Regions from separate parts of the Providencia sp. PROV003 genome, predicted to be linked through region 2. Evidence: predicted binding sites of a transcription regulator. Region 2 holds the regulator's gene; the other holds the start of a gene.

Region 1 (8,340 bases), 1.1 Mb from region 2:
CCCCTTTTTGAGCGCGCAATTTACCATCTGTTTTTACACCAAAGGCCATATATGGCTGAGAGGCAAAAAACTGTTTATTTGTCCATTTGGCACGTTCAGAAATATCACACAAATCTAATTCCATAAGTGGCTCATAAACGCGGTCAAACTCAGCTACCAAGCCATTATTAAAAAAGCTGCCGGTGGCTAAAACAAAGTGTTTTGCCTTTAAAGATATATCGCCGTGATTGCGTGTTTGAATAGATTCAACTCTTCCATTAATACAATTCACTGACGTTACCTTGTCCCCAGGCATAACGATACCGCCTTGACGACGAAATTGACGTAATAAGCATTCATGCAAGCGAATCCCCAACAAGGATGGTGGCAATGTTGGCAATAAATACAGGGGCTTACCTAACCTTCTTTGTAGCTCTAATACTGGTTCCTCACTATCAAGACCTATGCAAGCGGGCAAAAATACGGCTTCCGCATCAACAACTAAAGGCGAAATCTCCTCAATAATTTGCGTCATATTTTCGGTTCTATCTAACCAACGAGCAACATTGACGGCTCGAAATTCGCTTGGGTTTTCTCTTAAACGATCCAATAGTGGCAAGTGCACATAATGAGCGCTTGCTGATAGCCCTTCACGCTGCAATTCATCAGCCACCATCTGTGGTTGAAAATCCAAAAAACCTTCAATCCCCACAACCGCAATTTTGCCTATATCCATTTTTTGATGTAAAGAAGCTGTAGGAACAACCTCAGGGCTTAACCACGTCATACGTTTATGACCCAATGGTGTGATGCGATAATGATTTTCTTCACAAGAGCCTTTTAAACGAATACCAGTTTGTTGCAGGATAGACTCTGCCATTTGCGCTAATACAGCAACTTGCGCCTCCCCTATCAGACTATAAGGGTGTGTTGGCGCTTGTGCTTTCAGTGCGCTTAACATCGATAAGGGTTTTTCAGCGACTTGTCCATCAGGTAAATGGGTTAATAAATCGAGTGAACCGGAGGAAAAATGTAAGGCATTTTGCCCTGCGCTCACAATGGCGCATGACAAACCTGATTGAGTGAGGCGAATACCACAAAGTAACCCAGCAAGGCCTCCCCCCATAACAACAGCATCATATTTCATTATCCGCCTCCTCCTTCTGAGGTGCTTTAGCCAGCGTTGCCTCATTCATACCGCACAAACCGTGATAAACCCAACTGGTAAACTCGCTTTCACGTAATGCATCACCCCACGCAATTGGACGAATGCCTTTCCAACGTTCATTTAAGAAATGACCTAACTGTTGCTCAGTTTCATGGGGCGTTGTGACATTAAAGCGATTTAACAGCCCTGCGGCACGACAGGCGCATAATTCTCCTTGGCAAGTTCCCATTCCCACACGAGTACGGCGTCGTAAATCAAGTAGATTATTTACTGTTAGTGAATTAACAGCATAACGAACTTCGCCAGCAGTCACCGCCTCACATTCACAAACTAAACTTTTATCTAACCTATCAGTGCTTAAAATCGCAGAAGCACGATCTCCATGACGATAAACTGCAGAGCCGCGAATAGGAGCTGGAATTGAAACAACATTGCGTAATGCTTCTTCCGCGCTATGTTGTGAGCCTGGAAGCGCCGCTTCAGCAGTCGTACACTTCTCATTATGACCTAACTTTTCACAAACCTTATCGGTAGCCCATTCAGCCATCAACCGATAAGTCATTAATTTACCGCCAGTAATAGTGATAAACCCTTCCAAGCCATCACGTTTTGCATGGTCTAACAATACGATCCCTCGGCTTACATTACGCCCTGAAGGGTCATCATCACTAGCAACTAATGGGCGAACGCCTGCATAAGCACGCAAAATGCGCGTTTTCGCCAGTGCGGGGGATAACATAGAGCCTTCGCGGATCAAAATATCCACTTCTTCAGGCGTGACATACATGTTATCAATTTGGTCATATTCAATATGAGTTGAGGTGGTGCCGATCAAGGAAATAGTATCACCAGGCACAAGAATATCGGCGTCCGCAGGCTTGCGGCAACGGTTTATTACCATATTGTTTAATCGATGACCTAAAATCAATAAAGCCCCTTTTGCGGGGAACATTTTAATTTTTAGATCGCCATATTCTGCAATTTTTTGCCCCCAAATTCCCCCCGCATTAACAACAATTTCCGCATAAATATCGTATTGTTTTTTTGCTTGATGGTCATAAACGGTAACACCGCGCACAGTATCCCCGTTACGAATGAGGCCAATAACCTCATGATAAGTTAATACCTTAGCGCCATGCTCTCTAGCATCAAGCATATTCGCTGCGGTTAAACGAAATGGGTCAACAGTTCCATCTGGTACACGAACTGCCCCAATAAGCTGAGGGTTAACTGAAGGTTCAAGACGGATGGCTTGAGCAGGGTCAATTGCTGTTGCATCGATTCCGGCTGCTTGGCAGGCTGTAATAAACTTTTGCTGATAGTCTAAACTATCCTCAGGTAACGTAATGAACAAACCATCTGTGCGCTCAATACAATGATGCGCAATGCGTTTCAATATTTTGTTTTCTTCAATACATTCTTTAGCTGATTCACTGTCCGTTACTGCATAACGTGCACCGCTATGTAGTAAACCGTGGTTACGTCCTGTCGCCCCCGTTGCAATATCATGCCGCTCAAGTAAAACCGTTCTTAGACCTCGGCGAGCGCAGTCACGAGCGACTCCTGCACCTGTTGCGCCACCACCAATTATGATGACATCCGTTTCAGTCACAGATGAGCCATTCATGTCGCATTCCTCACATTAATAAACATTTCTATAATCAGTACAAGTATAGATTCTATTTTTATAATCTATTACTAAATATAGACCAGAAATGCGACCAATGTTTGATAAGGAACAAAAACGAAAGTGATTGGTACATTTTTAGCGTTGAAAACAACAAATACGTGATGTAAATCACAAAATAATTAACAATTATGGTTCCATTCTATTCACAAATGTCATTTACTATGCAACTTCATAAACAAAATCAATAATTGTGCGTTGGATTACAGATAAATTGTTTTCTAACGACTACAATTTAGAGCAATTAAGAAAATAAAAACTCTTAAATTACTCGATTATTTTCGTTTTTGTTACTTCACCAATAATAAACACTCAATGATTTTCTTAAAAAGAGAAGGAATGAGTGAATAAATAATTTAGCATGCCATCGGAGGCGTATATGTTAAGCATTTTTAAACCAGCACCTCACATACAGAGGCTGCCAGCTGACAAGATAGACCCTGTCTATCGTAAGCTTCGCTGGCAGATCTTCATGGGTATTTTCTTTGGTTACGCAGCGTATTATCTAGTCCGAAAGAACTTTGCGTTAGCGATGCCATATCTTGTTGAACAGGGGTTTTCAAAAGGTGACCTTGGTTTCGCATTATCCGGTATTTCAATTGCCTACGGCTTTTCTAAATTTATCATGGGGTCATTCTCTGACCGTGCGAACCCGCGCTACTTCTTACCCGCAGGTCTGATCCTAGCCTCTTTAGTCATGTTAGTTATGGGCTTTGTACCATGGGCGACTTCTAGCATCATGGTCATGTTCGTTCTATTGTTCCTTTGTGGTTGGTTCCAAGGTATGGGTTGGCCTCCATGTGGGCGTACAATGGTTCACTGGTGGTCACAAAAAGAACGCGGTGGTATCGTTTCTGTTTGGAACTGTGCCCACAACGTTGGTGGTGGTATCCCGCCATTGCTATTCATGTTAGGTATGGCATGGTTTAACGACTGGAAAGCTGCTCTGTATATGCCTGCATTGGCTGCTATCCTTGTTGCGATTATCGCATTTGCATTAATGCGCGATACACCACAATCTTGTGGTCTTCCACCTATCGAAGAATACAAAAACGACTATCCAACAGACTATAAAGAGTCTGATGAACAAGAGCTAACCGCAAAAGAAATCTTCATGAAGTATGTCTTCCCTAACAAACTGTTATGGATGATTGCGATTGCCAACGTATTTGTTTACTTATTACGTTACGGTGTTTTGGACTGGTCTCCGACTTATCTGCGTGAAGTAAAACACTTCGCTATGGATAAATCTTCATGGGCCTACTTCTTATATGAATACGCAGGTATCCCAGGAACACTTCTGTGTGGTTGGATGTCGGATAAAGTTTTCCGCGGTAACCGTGGTGCAACAGGTGTGTTCTTTATGACCTTAGTAACCATCGCAACTATCGTATTCTGGATGAACCCAGCGGGTAACCCAAATATTGATATGGCCTGTATGTTGGTCATCGGTTTCTTAATTTATGGCCCGGTGATGTTAATTGGTTTACACGCACTTGAACTGGCTCCGAAAAAAGCGGCAGGTACAGCAGCAGGCTTTACTGGCTTGTTCGGTTACCTCGGGGGTTCAGTTGCGGCAAGTGCTATCGTCGGTTATACCGTTGACTTCTTCGGTTGGGACGGTGGCTTCGCTGTCATGATTGGTGGTTCAGCATTAGCGGTTGTTCTACTGTTTATCGTGATGTTAAGCGAAAGCAAACATAAACGTGAATTAGCAAACTCACAATAAGCATTCATCAAATGTTCATTGTTAATCGCTAGACTCGTGGGCTATATCAAAAAATGATGTAGCCCATTTTTTTTATCCAATTAAAGTGCCAAGGAGATATAATCATGAACTTTCCATTAAAAACATTGGTGGCAAGTATGGTTTTAGTGATGTCAGTGTCTGCCGTAGCTCAAGCTTCAGGTAAAGTCGTCATTGCACATCGTGGTGCAAGTGGTTATTTACCCGAACATACTCTACCCGCTAAAGCAATGGCTTACGCACAAGGTGCAGACTTTCTTGAACAAGATTTAGTCATGACAAAGGATAACGAGCTTGTGGTGTTACACGACCACTATCTTGATCGGGTTACAGATGTTGCCGAACGTTTTCCAGATCGTGCTCGCAAAGATGGCCGTTACTATGCGATAGACTTTACGCTGGATGAAATTAAATCTCTTAAATTCACTGAAGGATTTGATATTGTTGATGGCAAGAAAGTCCAGAGTTACCCGAATCGTTTCCCAATGGGTAAATCAGACTTTCGTGTTCATACATTTCAAGAAGAAATTGAGTTTGTTCAGGGCTTAAACAAATCCACAGGTAAAAATATTGGTATTTACCCAGAAATTAAAGCACCTTGGTTCCATCAACAAGAAGGGAAAGATATCACTAAAAAAACACTAGAGGTGCTAAAAGCATATGGCTATACCAACAAAGACTCTAATGTTTACCTACAATCGTTTGACCCAAATGATCTAAAACGGATTAAAAACACATTGATGCCTGAAATGGGGATGGATCTTAAGTTAATTCAGTTGATCGCTTACACGGACTGGAATGAAACTCAAGAACAAAAACCAGATGGTACTTGGGTTAACTATAATTACGACTGGATGATGAAACCTGGTGCAATGAAAGAAATTGCCACATACGCTGATGGTATTGGCCCTGATTACCATATGCTAATCGATGAAGAGTCTACCCCAACTAATATCAAAGTGAATGATATGGTAAAAGAAGCCCATGAAAACAAAATGGCAGTTCACCCATTCACCATTCGTGTCGACAAGCTACCTAAATATGCAAAAGATGGGCAGCAGCTTTATGACATCATCTATAACCAAGCAAATGTTGATGGTGCCTTTACCGACTTCCCTGATTTAGGCGTTAAATTTCTAGAACAACAAAAATAGCTTTTATTGGTTGTAAAACAATAATGCAGCCATCTGGCTGCATTATTAGAAACGGTTTATTTCGCTGTTACGCAATAGTAACGGGAAACGCGATGACATCGCTAATCTTTTCTGCATTTAATGCCATCATGATTAACCTATCAACCCCAACAGCAACGCCTGAGCAATCAGGTAAGCCGTGCTCAAGCGCTGACAATAAATGCTCATCAATAGGCTGAATAGCTAACCCCATTGCCGCACGCTTACGGTTATCTTGCTCAAAGCGTTGGCGCTGTTCACTGGCATCGGTTAATTCATGGAAGCCATTCGCTAATTCCATCCCTTTGTAATACACCTCAAAACGCTCTGCTACCCGGTGATCTTCTGTGCTAATCACAGCTAACGAAGCTTGAGTCGCCGGAAAATGATAAACCACTGCCGGCCTTTCTTTACCAATATGAGGTTCAACCCCCATAGTAAATAACAACTGCAATAAGGTATCTTTATCTTCTTCGTTATCAGCGATATTGCTTAAATCTAAGCGTGCAGCGACTTCTCGTAACTCACTTTTCTCTGCTGAAAGTGGGTCAATATCCAGATAACGTAAAAATGCTTGCTGATAAGAAAGCAGCTCGGCACTTTCGCATTCTAAAACCTGTTGTAATAAGTCATCAACTTCATTGATTAAACGGTACATATCGAAATGTGGGCGATACCATTCAAGCATGGTAAATTCAGGGTTATGGTGCCTCCCCGCCTCTTCATTTCTAAAGCTTCGACCTAATTGGTAGATAGGCCCACTACCCGCAGCGAGTAAGCGTTTCATATGATATTCAGGGCTTGTCATCAAATATAAATTCAGCCCCTGTGCGGCTCCAGGGCCAACAAAACGCGTTTCAAATGGAACAAGATGAATGTCAGTTACAGTTGCCTGACTCATTGCTGGTGTTTCGACCTCAAGTACACAGCGATCAGTAAAAAAACGCCTGATTTCCGCAATAATTTTTGCGCGCTGTAGCAGGTTAGCGATGGGGGCGGTTGGCTGCCAGTTCGCTATATCACTCATGAAGATGACTCCAAAATAAACTTAGTCGTGCAGTGTACCCACCTCACCTGCAACACACAATGAATTTACACTGATAAAGCATAATTATCTGGGTAAAAAAACATGATTGCTTACGGGCCGTGTTAGACACTAAAGGTGAGTAAAGAGATGCTGATTATCACCTGCTTTACACGATTAGGCAAAGTCTTTACTTTTTAGTAGAAATGGTACCGCTTGTACTAGAATGAACAAAAGAATAAAAAGAACACAAAACATGATTATTTCTTATGTTATGTGACACAACTGTTAATAAAAAAACGAAACGATTCGCTTTCTCAACTTATTTTAGAAATTAAACAATAAAATAAAATTTATCTGCAAAATAAATAGTGAAGCCGCTCGCAAATAAATATTCAATATGAATTAAAATATTCAGCGATAATAACAATATTATTCACTTAAAGTTGATAAAACCCGAGTATTCTACTTGGTTTTATATACTATAATAGTATGTAAATTTAATGATAATTATTTGAAATTCCTTTTTATTCACTGTTAACAAACTAAAAAAACATAAAATGTAAAAACAATTTATAAAAAGAAGATCAATATCACACTTTATTGCTAATTTTGGCTAAAACCCCCCTCTATATCAAATTTATCTTGGGGACTATTCGTTATAATTCACAGCATGATAAGTCATTATTAGCTATTATATTATTTACTATTAAAAAACAGATATTTTGTCGTTTAGCCCAAAGTTAAATGACAAATGACATAGCTAATTATCAAAAGTATTTAAAAGAATTTATCAATTTACACTTGAACAATGGAGAAGCGCAGTGCAAACCTTCAATGCCGATTTAGCGATTATCGGGGCCGGGGGCGCAGGCTTACGTGCAGCAATTGCTGCCGCTGAAGCAAATCCCAATATCAAGATTGCTCTGGTCTCAAAAGTATACCCAATGCGTAGCCACACAGTGGCCGCAGAGGGGGGATCAGCTGCAGTTACTCAGGCTCATGACTCCTATGACTATCATTTTAATGATACTGTTGCTGGTGGGGACTGGCTGTGTGAGCAAGATGTCGTCGATTATTTCGTCGAACATTGCCCTACAGAAATGACCCAACTAGAACTATGGGGTTGCCCGTGGAGCCGTAAACCAGATGGTTCAGTTAACGTCCGCCGCTTTGGTGGGATGAAAATTGAACGTACATGGTTTGCTGCCGATAAAACCGGCTTCCACATGCTCCATACGTTATTCCAGACATCATTAAAATATCCGCAAATTCAACGTTTTGACGAGCATTTTGTTCTAGATATCATTGTCGATGAAGGTCAAGCTCGTGGCCTTGTTGCACTTAACATGATGGAAGGCACCAAAGTTCAAATCCGTGCGAACTCTATCGTTATGGCAACAGGTGGGGCTGGTCGTGTTTATCGTTACAATACCAACGGTGGTATCGTAACAGGCGATGGTATGGGGATGGCATTTCGCCATGGGGTTCCACTACGAGACATGGAATTCGTGCAATATCACCCAACGGGTCTGCCAGGTTCAGGTATCTTAATGACCGAAG
Region 2 (8,340 bases):
ATCCTATATTAATATTAAAAAAGTAATTTGCTAAATAAATATTCATGCTTAATATTGAAATAATTAATTTATTCAATGCATTGATTTTATCTTATGGTATTATGATTTTACTAATAATGTATTATTAATAATTTGAATTAATAATGATCTTATATAAAATAGAGATGTTTTATTTAATGGTTTGTTTTTTTAATTCTTTCAATAAGTTATCGTTAATATGAATTTGGTTTTGTATTTCAAATATATTATCTTTAAGTGCCATCATTTCCATGGTTAGTCTTTTTTCTTTTTCAATGCTATTGCTTATTTTTATTAAGTCAGCGGTTTTAATTGAATTAACATTTCTATTAAAGTGATTTTTTCGTGGTTTATAGTCTAATGGCATAGATTTGTTAGATAGTTTGTAATGTTGCATGATATATTGTGTTCTTAATACTGAAGTTTTTGTTTGTTGTATATTTCCCTTGAATTCAAAAGTGCTTTTAGGTAGAGGAATGTATTTGGAATTATCTTGATTATTATCAGCAACTTTATAGTACACATATTTAAACTTTTTCTGAGAGGAATTCTTTGTTTTTTGTTTCATTGGTTCCAAAGGTAAATCAATATTATTGGTATTTTTTTTGTTTGTTCTGGTTATTAAAGGGGTTTTAGTGCTATTTTTATTTTCTAGTTGCTTAGGATGATGGTGATTTTTTATGATTTCGTTTTTTATTTCTGAGTTTTTGATGTTAATCCCTGGAGTTTTAACGTACCGATACAAAAAATCAGCATATTTATGAATTTCTTTATCAGCACTATTAAAATCCTCAAAAACTGTTTGGTTTTCTGTTATTAGTGAGTCTGCATCTTGTTCATTATAAAAAGTAGATGTATAAAATTTATACAATCGGACTTTCAATTGATTAACTTTATGCTTAAATTCGTCAGCGCTCAATAATTTAGTATTATTTATACTTTCTGAATCACTTTCATAAGCTGAGTCAATGCTTTCTAGGCTATAAGCATCTGATAGTTTAGATTGTTGCTGAGTGGATAAGGGCTCTTTTCTCGATGAGGCAGTCACAGCAAAGATTTTCTTTATAAAATCATCGGAATTGCTAATGTTTTTAAAAAGTTCGGAATGGCCTGACAAATTGCTAAGTGTAATTTTCATAAATATAACCCTACTTAATATTATGATTATTATTTTATAGAGAGCTAAATAGATAAAATATAAAGAAACGATACTCATTAATATAAGCATATAAATATGTTGCTATAATTAAACTGAAATAGCTTTATATCGACGATATAAAGCTATTTTAAATTGCATGCCTCGCCAAGAGAGCGAGGCTGAAAGGTTAATTAACGTGTACCGTAAACAACGATGGTTTTACCGTGTGCAGAGATCAAGTTTTGATCTTCCAGCATTTTTAAAATACGGCCAACAGTTTCACGGGAACAACCGACAATTTGGCCAATTTCCTGACGGGTAATTTTGATTTGCATACCGTCTGGGTGGGTCATTGCGTCAGGTTGTTTCGCTAGATTCAATAGGGTTTGAGCGATACGGCCTGTGACATCTAAGAAGGCAAGGTTGCCGACTTTTTCTGATGTTGTTTGTAAACGACTGGCCATTTGCGCTGAGAGACGCATTAAAATATCAGGGTTAACCTGAATCAATTGACGGAATTTTTTGTAAGAAATTTCAGCAACTTCGCAAGCGATTTTAGCTCTCACCCACGCAGTACGTTCTTGCCCTTCTTCAAATAACCCCAGTTCACCAATGAAATCCCCTTGATTCAGGTAAGAGAGGATCATTTCTTTGCCTTCTTCATCTTTAATTAAAACAGCCACTGAACCTTTAACGATATAGTAAAGGGTTTCTGCTTTCTCACCCTGATGGATCAGTGTGCTCTTGGATGGATACTTATGAATATGGCAGTGTGACAAAAACCATTCAAGAGTAGGGTCTGTTTGTGGCTTGCCGAGAACCATTAGCGTTATCCTCTGTATGTTATTGCAGCCATCCGGAAAAGCTTACCAGAAAGGCTGGCTTTAAAGTCACTAGCTTAGCATATTAATTTGCCTTATATACCCTAAATAATGTGAAGAGCTGAATAACTTCAGCGCATTCGATAGGCTAGGGTAAACAAATTGATATCAACACTATAATATAATCAATTAAACCGCTGAGTTTTGATCTTAGTCCTATCAACTAAGTATTGTTTGTAGCATATCCAATGAAGAAAGTCTCCCCTGTATCGCTTCAGCCTAATAAAGCTGATATAACATTCATTATATCTATGGAACAATGTAGCCTTTAAACCGATTTCATTTCAAGGGGAATAAAATGGAAGCAAGAGTAAAATGGGTAGAAGGACTTTCCTTTCTAGGTGAGTCAGCTTCAGGGCATCAAGTCATGATGGATGGTAATGCAGGTGATAAAGCACCTAGCCCAATGGAAATGGTGCTAATGGCGGCAGGTGGATGTAGTGCAATAGATGTCGTTTCAATTTTACAAAAAGGGCGAAATGATATTACTGATTGTGAAGTTAAATTAACATCGCAGCGCCGTGAAGAAGCTCCACGTTATTTTGTTAAAATACATTTGCATTTTATCGTAACAGGAAATGAATTAACGGAAAAAACGGTTGAAAGAGCTGTTCAGCTCTCGGCTGAAAAATATTGCTCAGTGGCACTGATGCTAGAAAAAACGGTTGAAGTCACTCATAGCTTTGAAATAAAAAATTAAAAATAAATTTATTTTTTATATTAAAATTTTAATAAAAAGATGCTTACCTTAATTAATGGTAAGCGTCTTACTTATTATTTGAGAAATAATTTAACTGTTTTTCTGATTAATTAACTTTTCAACTAATGGCATCATGATCAATTCCATTGCTAGACCGAGTTTTCCTCCGGGTACGACAATGGTATTCATAGCCGAAATAAAAGAACCGCAGATCATTGAAAGCAAATAGGGGAAATCGATGTGTTCGAGCCCTCTAAAGCGGATCACAATAAAACTTTCATCTTGTGAAGGGATAGTTTTGGCTGAAAATGGGTTGGAGGTGTCTACAGTCGGAACTCGTTGGAAGTTGATATGAGTACGCGAAAACTGAGGGGTAATGTAGTTGATATAGTCCCCCATTGAACGCACAACAGAGTCCATAACCGCTTCACGGGAATGGCCCCTTTCGGTCGTATCACGAACCAACTTTTGAATCCATTCAAGATTGACAATCGGGACAACGCCAACAAGTAAATCAACATGTTGCGCTACATTATGCTCAGGTGTAACAACCCCACCATGCAGACCCTCGTAGAATAACACATCAGTTTTTTCAGGGAGTGGTTCCCAAGGTGTAAAAGTACCTGGTTGTAGACCGTACGGAACCGCTTCATCATAGGTATGTAGGTATTTTCGTGATTGTCCACAACCTGTTTTTGCATAATCAATTAAAGTTTGTTCTAGCAAAGCAAAGTCATTCGCTTCAGGACCAAAATAACTGATATGCCGACCTTGTTCTCTCGCCTTGCGGATAGCCATGTCCATTTCAGGCCGCGTGTAACGATGAAAGCTGTCCCCTTCTAATGTAGCTGGTTGGATATTGAGTTGGTGGAAAACTTTACGGAATGCTTGGCTAGTTGAGGTCGTGCCTGCACCACTGGAACCGGTGATAGCAATAATCGGATGTTTTTTGGACATAGCGAACTCCCTGTGTTGCGCTTATGTCCACTATGGCAAAATAGCGAACAAAGCGGGTTAGCGGGTTTTAGGCATGAAATTAACCGACTCATGCAATTCAGACCAGACTAGCACAATTTCGCCAGAAACTAACTGCCGTTTCACATCATTAACTTTGTCTTGTAAGCTTTTCTCATGTGCCCCATAGTCAGTTCCTTCTCGTAAAACATAGCTTTCGATGAGGCTTTCCAGTGCTTCTGGAGATAACTCACGCCAAGGGATAATCATGGGTTTTCCTTATTTAAATAAGGGGTTAACCATTGCGGAATTCGAGTTTCTAGCCACATTTGCGGTTTTCTAAAGGTCCCGCTGACAAAACCAACGTGCCCGCCATGTTCTGTCATTTGATATTCCACATTATGGGGAAGAAAAGATAAATCAGGAACAACCTCAGGAGCCATAAATGGATCATCTTTGGCGTGAATAATTAATGTTGGTTTAGTAATGTGAGCCAATTTAGGTAATGCACTGCATTTCTGATAGTAATCTGAGGCATCATCAAAACCGTGGATACGTGCAGTGATAACATCATCAAAATCACGAATGCGTTTAACTTGCTTAAGCTGCAATAAATTCAGTGGTAATGACCCAGGATAGCGTACGAGTTTACGAGTTGCGTTACGTTTTAAGCCATTTAATAAATAGCGTTGATAAAACTGGGAAATGCCTTTTTCCATTCGTAGGGAGCAAGCCTCTAACATTAATGGGGCAGATACAACCACTCCCGCATCTAAATCCGCATTTTGACCACTTTCAGCCAAGTAACAAGCCAACATATTCCCACCAAGGGAATACCCCACAGCAGCCGTTGGCGTATCACCAAAAGTTTGTTTTAACCAGCGTAAGAAGTAGCGAGCATCATCGGTTTCACCTGAATGATAAATACGCTGTTGGCGATTGGGTTCGCCGCTACACCCACGAAAGTGCATGACAACGCCCAGCCAGTCGTGTTTTTCCGCTGTTTCTAACATTCCATGAGCGTAAGGGCTCTTAAAATTACCTTCTAACCCATGAAAAATGACTAAGCGTGGTTTATGAGCCGCAAGCTCAGGTTTTTCACTCCATGCGAGATCAATAAAATCACCGTCAGGCAATTCAAGTCGCTGCCAAATAGGTTTAATTTTCGGGGTTCTACGAAAAATCCTAGGCAGTAGAGTTTGGAGGTGTGGATTTTTAGCCCAACTGATTGGACGAAAGTTTTCAGACATAACCTTATTTTTATTTAATAGGAGCTCTTGTGAGTCACATAACATACTGTTATTTTTTTGTGATGCAAGTAAACAAATTTGGGTTTGAGGATTAAATTATAAATGACACTGGGGCTGATCTTTTCTCTTTTTACATTTCTATTCATTGCAGCAGTCACACCCGGCCCTAATAATATGTTGCTAACATCAAGTGCGGCAAACTACGGTTTTCGTCATGCGATTACATTATGCTTAGGTATTATGCTAGGTATGCAATCGATACTTTACCTCTCAGCATTTGGTATTGCTGCACTTTTATTGCTCTATCCTGCGATTCATATTGCCTTAAAAGTGGTGGGCAGTGTGTATCTTCTCTGGCTGGCATGGAAAACAGCAACAGCTAATTATGCACCAATTAAGACGGATAGCGAAGTGGGGAAAAGCGTAACATGGTATCAGGGGGGCTTATTACAATTTCTAAACCCTAAAGCTTGGATGATGGGACTAGGGGCAGTTGGTGGCTTTAGCCTGCCTGGTGAGTTATTCAGCCAATCTATTTTAGTCATGAGCGTGGCATTTGTAATCGTCAACTTAGTGGCAGGTTTGATTTGGATGGGCTTTGGCTCATTGATTAGCTTATTTTTACGTAGTCGCCAAGCTTGGTTTATCTTTAATTTAGCGATGGGGCTGCTAACTGCGCTGTGTGTCCCATTGATTTGGTTGGAATAGCGTTTTTTATTGATTGAAAAAAGCAGCCCTAAGAGCTGCTTTTTGTTTAGGGCATGATTAACTTAAATCTACGCCTTTACTACCAAACAGGTAGGTAAATAGGAAGCCGCACACATAGGAAACCAATACTCCCCCCGCGTACACAGCCATCCCGGCGAGGACACCTTGACCGGATGTCATTAATGGAATGGCAATTAACCCAGATGGCCCAAACACAGTATTTAAACCGACAGGTAACCCCATCCACGCGACGGCCCCGATAAAGAAACCACCAGCTGCGCCACCTAAACAGGCGGTGACAAACGGTTTGACGCGCGGGAGTGTGACACCATAAATCAGCGGCTCACCGATCCCTAAGAAACCGGGGAACAGGGCGCCACCAATTTGCCCACGGGTGACTGAACCTTTTTTCGCTTTCACATACAAGGCGAGGGCTGCACCCACTTGACCAGCACCCGCCATTGCCAATATCGGAAATAGTGAGTTAAACCCTTGTGCATCAACGAGGGCAACGTAGACAGGAATAAACCCTTGATGAACACCAAACATCACGGCGATTAAGAACACCCCAGCCAAAATAGCTGTTCCAATAGGATTGCCATTTAAGTGCATGAATAACCAAGACATTCCATCAAACAGCCAAACACCAATCGGCATGATAAAGATAAAGGTTGCTGCGCCCACAATTAACAGAGTTATGGTTGAGGTTAAAATAATATCAAGGCTGGATGGGATAATTTTGCGAACTTGTTTTTCAACCCATGCCCCAAAAATACAGGCAATTAAAATTCCAATGATGTTGCCTCGAGGGTCAATGTGCCAGCCGAAGAAGTTTGACATCCCCGAATAAAAGCCTTTTGTTGCTTCTGGGTCGTAACCTAAAATAAATAAAGCGGCAATAATGGCACCATTAACGCCACTACCTCCAAAGGCTTTTTGGGCATTATAGCCAATTAATAGTCCCATAAAGGTAAATAAACCTTTGCCGAATATCGCGAGATAGGCAATGGCACTTTTTAACCAGCCCAACTGTTGGGAGTCCGGTGGAAATAAGTTTTCATTGGCGACTAACAACCCAAGCAATGAGGCTATCCCCATCAAAAGACCCGCTCCGATGAATCCTGGAATCAATGGGGTAAATATGGTAGCGAATTTTGAGAGAAAGCGGTGTACTGCGCTAGTTTGTTTCTTTTTTAACTGCTGTTTATTAGCAGAAGCAATTTGGTTAAGGTCTTGGGTCTGATGAGAAGACTCGTCGATATCATCTTCAGCATCTTCTAGCATTTGGTTCATTAAGTCCGCGGCAGTTTGGGCTTTACCGGGGCCCAGAACAATTTGCAGTTGTTCATCACTTTCGATAACGCCAAGCACACCTGCGATTTGTTTTAGTGCGGCTTTATCGACTAATTGATCATTATTGAGTGTGAGTCGTAAACGGGTCATACAGTTACCCGCTAATTTAATATTGCGACGACCCCCAACCTGTTGCAGGATCTGCTGCATCATTTCTATTGTTATTTTAGCCATACCATTTATCTCATTAAAATCCGCGAATTAGGCGGAAGGTGCCATATTGAGTGCTGTACGAATAAAACCATGATTGTCCGAGAGTAGTTGACGTGCATCATCGGCATTCAGGCCGGTTAACACCATCAAAATGGCCGTTTTACAGTGCCTATCACATTGTTGAAGCGCGGTTTCTGCGGTTGCTCGGTCGCAGTCTGTTGCCTCCATGACAATCTTCGTTTGCCTTTCAATTAATTTGGCATTGGTGGCTTCTACATCGACCATCAAATTACCAAATACTTTTCCAATGCGGATCATCGCGCCAGTAGTGATCATATTCAGCACTAATTTCTGAGCGGTTCCCGCTTTCATGCGTGAAGAGCCTGTGACCACTTCTGCGCCCACAACAGGGGTGATAGCGATATCTGCTGCATTAGCGATAGGGCTATTTGGGTTACAGCTGATGGCAGCTGTGGTTGCACCAATCTTGTTTGCATAGGCTAACGCACCTAACACATATGGGGTACGCCCACTCGCAGCAATGCCAACGAGTATATCTTTTTCATTAAATTGAATATTTTTCAGGTCTTGCTCACCTAATTCGGGTTTATCTTCTGCATTTTCAACGGCACGGAAAATCGCTTGGTGGCCGCCTGCAATAAGCCCAACGACTTGCTCATGGGGGGTACCGTACGTTGGTGGGCACTCGCTGGCATCAAGTATTCCTAAACGCCCTGATGTTCCTGCTCCCGAGTAAATTAACCGCCCGCCGTTTAGAAATGCGTCTGCGACCTTATCAACCAATTGTGCAATTTCAGGAAGAACTTTCTCGACTGCCAAAGGGACTTGTTTGTCTTCGTTGTTAATCACTTGCAGCATTTGCAAGGTCGGTAGTTGGTCAATATGCGTACTCGCCGCATTGCGGCTTTCCGTTACCATTTTGCTTAAATCGATAGCCATAAAAAATTGCTCCTAAATCCATAATTGGATTAATATTAAGGAATTATTTATTCCAATGGTGTGATTGGAATCACGGTGTTATCTATTCTAACTTGCGAATATAAAAGAATATTTTGTTATTTTTTTAATGGCTTTAAATTGTATATGATTGAATTATAGTTATTATTTTTGATTCATCAGCGAATTAAAAGAGGAATAATTTATTATTATTTTATTTTTATGAAC

What was found. The regulator CRP, encoded in region 2, controls carbon source genes, mostly activating them, when cyclic AMP is high. The targets are predictions, from matches to a motif close to ATGTGANNNNNNTCACAT.
Region 1: a site for CRP is predicted at 2,934-2,951, ahead of glpT (glycerol-3-phosphate transporter). Genes of this name have one in related genera too.

The regions. Positions count from the first base shown of each region.
Region 1 covers NZ_CP096369.1:1,438,254-1,446,593, reverse strand. The annotation lists gene glpB (glycerol-3-phosphate dehydrogenase subunit GlpB) at 1-1,126, opposite strand, end outside; gene glpA (anaerobic glycerol-3-phosphate dehydrogenase subunit A) at 1,116-2,774, opposite strand; gene glpT (glycerol-3-phosphate transporter) at 3,214-4,563, shown strand; gene glpQ (glycerophosphodiester phosphodiesterase) at 4,668-5,735, shown strand; gene epmA (elongation factor P--(R)-beta-lysine ligase) at 5,803-6,780, opposite strand; gene frdA (fumarate reductase (quinol) flavoprotein subunit) at 7,602-8,340, shown strand, end outside.
Region 2 covers NZ_CP096369.1:345,374-353,713, reverse strand. The annotation lists gene M1F14_RS01465 (hypothetical protein) at 170-1,156, opposite strand; gene crp (cAMP-activated global transcriptional regulator CRP) at 1,348-1,980, opposite strand; gene M1F14_RS01455 (OsmC family protein) at 2,336-2,737, shown strand; gene M1F14_RS01450 (phosphoribulokinase) at 2,828-3,694, opposite strand; gene M1F14_RS01445 (YheU family protein) at 3,752-3,961, opposite strand; gene M1F14_RS01440 (hydrolase) at 3,958-4,941, opposite strand; gene M1F14_RS01435 (LysE family translocator) at 5,044-5,649, shown strand; gene murP (PTS N-acetylmuramic acid transporter subunit IIBC) at 5,707-7,176, opposite strand; gene murQ (N-acetylmuramic acid 6-phosphate etherase) at 7,204-8,115, opposite strand.